Regions from separate parts of the Paenibacillus sp. FSL W8-0186 genome, predicted to be linked through region 1. Evidence: predicted binding sites of a transcription regulator. Region 1 holds the regulator's gene; the other holds the start of a gene.
The links. Region 1 encodes Rex, which represses fermentation and respiration genes when NADH is low (regulators of the CRP and FNR family bind a similar motif). Its sites were predicted from a motif close to TTGTGAAATATTTCACAA; they were not measured.
Positions count from the first base shown of each region.

Region 2: the regulator Rex is predicted to act here: its motif matches at 1,057-1,074, upstream of pflB (formate C-acetyltransferase).

Region 1 is NZ_CP150207.1:3,278,212-3,280,417, reverse strand. It holds gene dinG (ATP-dependent DNA helicase DinG) at 1-470, shown strand, start outside; gene MKX50_RS14735 (redox-sensing transcriptional repressor Rex) at 510-1,160, shown strand; gene MKX50_RS14730 (amidohydrolase) at 1,150-2,206, shown strand, end outside.
Region 2 is NZ_CP150207.1:3,473,814-3,476,019, forward strand. It holds gene pflB (formate C-acetyltransferase) at 1-984, opposite strand, end outside; gene adhE (bifunctional acetaldehyde-CoA/alcohol dehydrogenase) at 1,271-2,206, opposite strand, start outside.

The DNA of each region.
Region 1 (2,206 bases):
TCGGCCAAGGAATGGATAGCGGCAGCCGCACGAAGCTGACCCGCAGATTCCAGGGCCAGGAAGCATCCGTGCTGCTCGGCACGAGCAGCTTCTGGGAAGGCGTGGACATACCGGGGGAGGCGCTGACCAGCCTAGCTATTGTCCGCCTGCCATTCCAGCCGCCGAACCATCCTCTTGTCGAGGCGAAGAGCGAAAGGCTTCAGAAGGAGAAGAAGAACCCATTCATGAAGCTGTCCGTACCGCAGGCCGTCATCCGCTTCAAACAGGGGTTTGGACGCCTAGTGCGCTCTTCTCAGGATCGCGGGATAGTGGTGGTGTACGATACGCGCATCTTGGAATCTTACTACGGAAAATATTTCTTATATTCGCTGCCTGGGCCGAAGATGGAACATATGCCGACCGAGCAAATGGTACCGAGAATTTCCGAATGGCTGGATGTTCACGAAGTCCAGGGGGCAAAGGAGCAATAACCGTAATTCATATCGCGCCATTATAAGGGGAGAAAAGCTATGAAATCAGAAAAAATTTCCGATGCGGTTGTACGCAGATTGCCAGTGTATTTGCGTTTCCTCAATGAGCTGAGCCTTCGTGAAGTGCCTACGGTATCCTCTCAGGAATTGGGTCAGAAGCTTGATCTTAATCCTGCGCAAATCCGGAAGGACCTTGCTTATTTTGGGGATTTTGGCCGTAAAGGCATCGGCTACGACGTGTCTTATCTCATTGAAAAAATCCGGCAGATCCTCAATCTGGATCAGCAGATCAATGTAGCTCTAGTCGGAGCTGGTAATCTAGGCCAAGCACTGTCTAACTATAATGCCTACCTGAAGGACAATATGAAAATCGTGGCGGTATTCGATGCCGCACCGTCCAAAATCGGCACCAAGATCAACAATATTACGGTTCAACCGATCGACGAGCTCGTGGAGACGGTACAAGCGATGAACATACGGATCGGTATCATTACGGTTCCTGATTTCGAGGCCCAGCGCGTGGCGGATCAGCTTGTTGCCGCCGGGATCGGAGCGATTCTTAACTTCGCGCCAACTATTTTGAAGGTGCCATCGGAGGTAAGAATACATGCGGCTGATTTCACGACGGACCTGCTCAGTCTTGCCTATTATTTGAATGACGGAAAGGAACTTACTTCGAATGAGTCGTAAACTGCTAATCACAAACGGTACGTTTGCCGTGCTGGAAGAACAAGAACCTGTCGTTAACGGTTATATGCTCGTTGAGGACGACCTGATTACCTATATTGGCTCCGAGCGTCCAGAAGGCAGCGAGAATGCGGAAGTTATGGACGGAAAAGGCCTGTTGTTTTTGCCTGGTCTGATCAATACGCACGGCCATGCAGCCATGTCGCTGCTGCGCGGTTATGGGGACGATATGGTGCTGCAAAAATGGCTGCAGGAGAAAATGTGGCCGATGGAAGCGAAGTTCACAGGTAATGACGTGTACTGGGGAACTGCGCTGTCCGTACTGGAGATGATTAAGGGAGGGACGACAACCTTCCTCGATATGTATGATCATATGGACAAGGTCGCACAGGTGACGGAAGAATCCGGCATCCGCGGGGTACTGATGCGCGGGGCGATCGGGCTGTGCCCGCCTGACGTACAGAAGCAGAAGCTGGATGAAGCGGTTGCTTTTGCTCGCAATTGGCACGGCAAGGCGGACGGCCGGATTACGGCGATGATTTCGCCACACGCGCCTTATACTTGCCCGCCGGATTACATTGAGCAGTTCGTGCAGGCGGCACATGATCTTGACTTGCCGATGCATACACATATGTCGGAGACGCAGGCCGAGGTGGAGCAAAACGTCGCCGATTACGGAGCAAGACCGGTGGAGCATTTGCTTAAGCTGGGCATGTTCTCGCGTCCGACCCTGCTTGCGCATGGCGTTCATTTGACAGATGAAGAGATTGAAGTGCTCGCTGCCCATAAAGTTGCGATTTCACACAATCCAGGAAGCAATCTGAAGCTGGCTAGCGGCGTTGCGCGGGTTCCTGAACTGCTGAAAGCGGGGGTTACCGTTTCGCTTGGTACCGACGGTGCAGCGAGCAACAACAATTTAGACATGTTTGAAGAGATTCGTCTCGCCGCTTTGATTCACAAGGGGGTATCAGGAGATCCGACGGCAGTCCCGGCGCTGGAGGCACTGCGGATGGGGACAGAATACGGGGCCCAATCCGTGTTCCTTAACA
Region 2 (2,206 bases), 200 kb from region 1:
GCTGAACAGGTCGTTGTATTCCGGCGTACGGAGGAATTTCACAATACGCAGCTTCATGACGAAATGGTCTACCAGCTCTTGCGCTTCAACTTCTGTAATCGTGCCTTCGGCCAGGTCACGCTCGATGTAGGCATCGAGGAAGGATGATACGCGTCCAAGGGACATCGCCGCGCCGTCCTGCTCCTTAACAGCAGCCAGATATGCGAAATAGAGCCATTGGAATGCTTCTTTTGCAGTCGTCGCAGGTCTGGAAATATCAAAGCCGTGCATTTCACCCAGCTGTTTCAATTCGCCAAGTGCGCGGATTTGCTCAGACAGCTCTTCACGCAGCCGGATGACATCCTCGTCGATCACATCAACTTCAAGACTTTTCAGTTCATTTTGTTTTTGTTTGATCAGGAAGTCTACGCCATAAAGGGCCACCCGGCGATAGTCGCCAATGATCCGGCCGCGTCCGTAAGCATCAGGCAGACCTGTAATAATACCAGCTTTGCGGGCAGCTCTCATCTCCGTAGTATATGCATCGAAAACGCCTTGGTTATGCGTCTTGCGAATCGTCGTAAACATTTCAATAATGCTTTCCGGCAAATCAAATCCATAAGCTTTGCAGGAATTGAAAACCATGTTAATGCCGCCGAATGGATGGATCGTACGTTGAAACGGAGCGCTGCCCTGCACGCCGACGATTTGTTCCTTCTCCTTATCCAAGTAGCCTGGAGCATGAGAAACAATCGTAGATGGCGTGTTCACGTCAACATCGAGTACCCCTCCAGCTTCCCGCTCTTTCTTGGTTAGATCGGATACGATGTCCCACAGGGCCACCGTGTTGTCCGTAGGTCCTGCCAAGAAAGCTTCGTCACCGTGATAAGGGGCAATGTTATGGTCGATAAAATCGCGAACATTGACTTCCCTCATCCATTTCCCTTTTTTAAAACCTCTCCATGCGGACTGTACTTCTTGTACTTCTCTTTCAATCACCGACATCTTGTATTCCCTCCATTTGTATAGTGTATGCGGGGTTGAAGGCTACATCCCGCACCCTTGGATCCCTAAAATTTGTGATAATTTTCACAACTCAGACACTGATAAGCCCATTTTTACCATTTATACGAATCCATTCAACTCATCAACGTATGAGGGATCTTTATACTGCTATGATATACCAGATTGGACAAAAGGATTGTGACAAATATCACATTTCGAGTGATATTTGTCACTATTTATTGAACAGCTTATATTCTAATTATTTAAATTTTAGGCAGCCCGGATTTTACTCTTCAAAGCGTCCGTAGAATGCGTCGCGGTATACTTCCGCAAGCTCGCTGACCAAAGGCAGCTTCGGATTCGCCGTCGTACATTGGTCCTCGAAAGCACGGTCAGCCAAGTAATCCACGCGCGCTTCGAAGTCCTTCGCATCGAAGCCTAGCTCCTGGAAGCTCGCCGGAATGCCAAGCTTCTTGTTCAGCTCGCGGATCGCGTTGATGAGGCTCTTGACGCCTTCTTCCGTCGTACGGGCAGGCAGTCCCAGGATGCGGGCGATTTCCGCATAGCGCTCGTCAGCCACAAAGTGTTTGTATTTAGGCCATGCTGCGAATTTCGTAGGCTTTTTCGCGTTGTAGCGAATCACGTGCGGCATCAGAATCGCGTTGGTACGGCCATGTGCAGTATGGTATTGACCGCCCCATTTATGCGCCAGGCTGTGGTTGATGCCCAGGAACGCATTGGCAAAGGCCATACCTGCCAGCGTCGAAGCATTATGCATTTTCTCGCGGGCCAGCTTGTCGCCGGTCAACGCCGATTGCTCCAGGTACTGGAATACGAGCTGGATGGCTTTGATAGCAAGACCGTCCGTATAATCATTCGCCATGACCGATACGTAAGCTTCAATCGCATGCGTCAGAACGTCCATGCCCGTGTCGGCTACAGCCACTTTCGGCAAGCTGTATACGAATTCAGGATCAATGATAGCCACGTCTGGGGTCAGCTCATAATCAGCAAGCGGATATTTCGTATTGCCGTTGATTTTATCCGTAATAACTGCGAACGAAGTCACTTCCGAACCTGTACCCGAAGTTGTAGGAATCGCTACGAATTTGGCTTTTTGGCCGAGACGCGGGTATTTGTAGATTCGTTTGCGGATATCCATAAATTTTTGCTTCAGGTTATGGAAGTCCGTATCCGGATATTCATAGAACAGCCACATTCC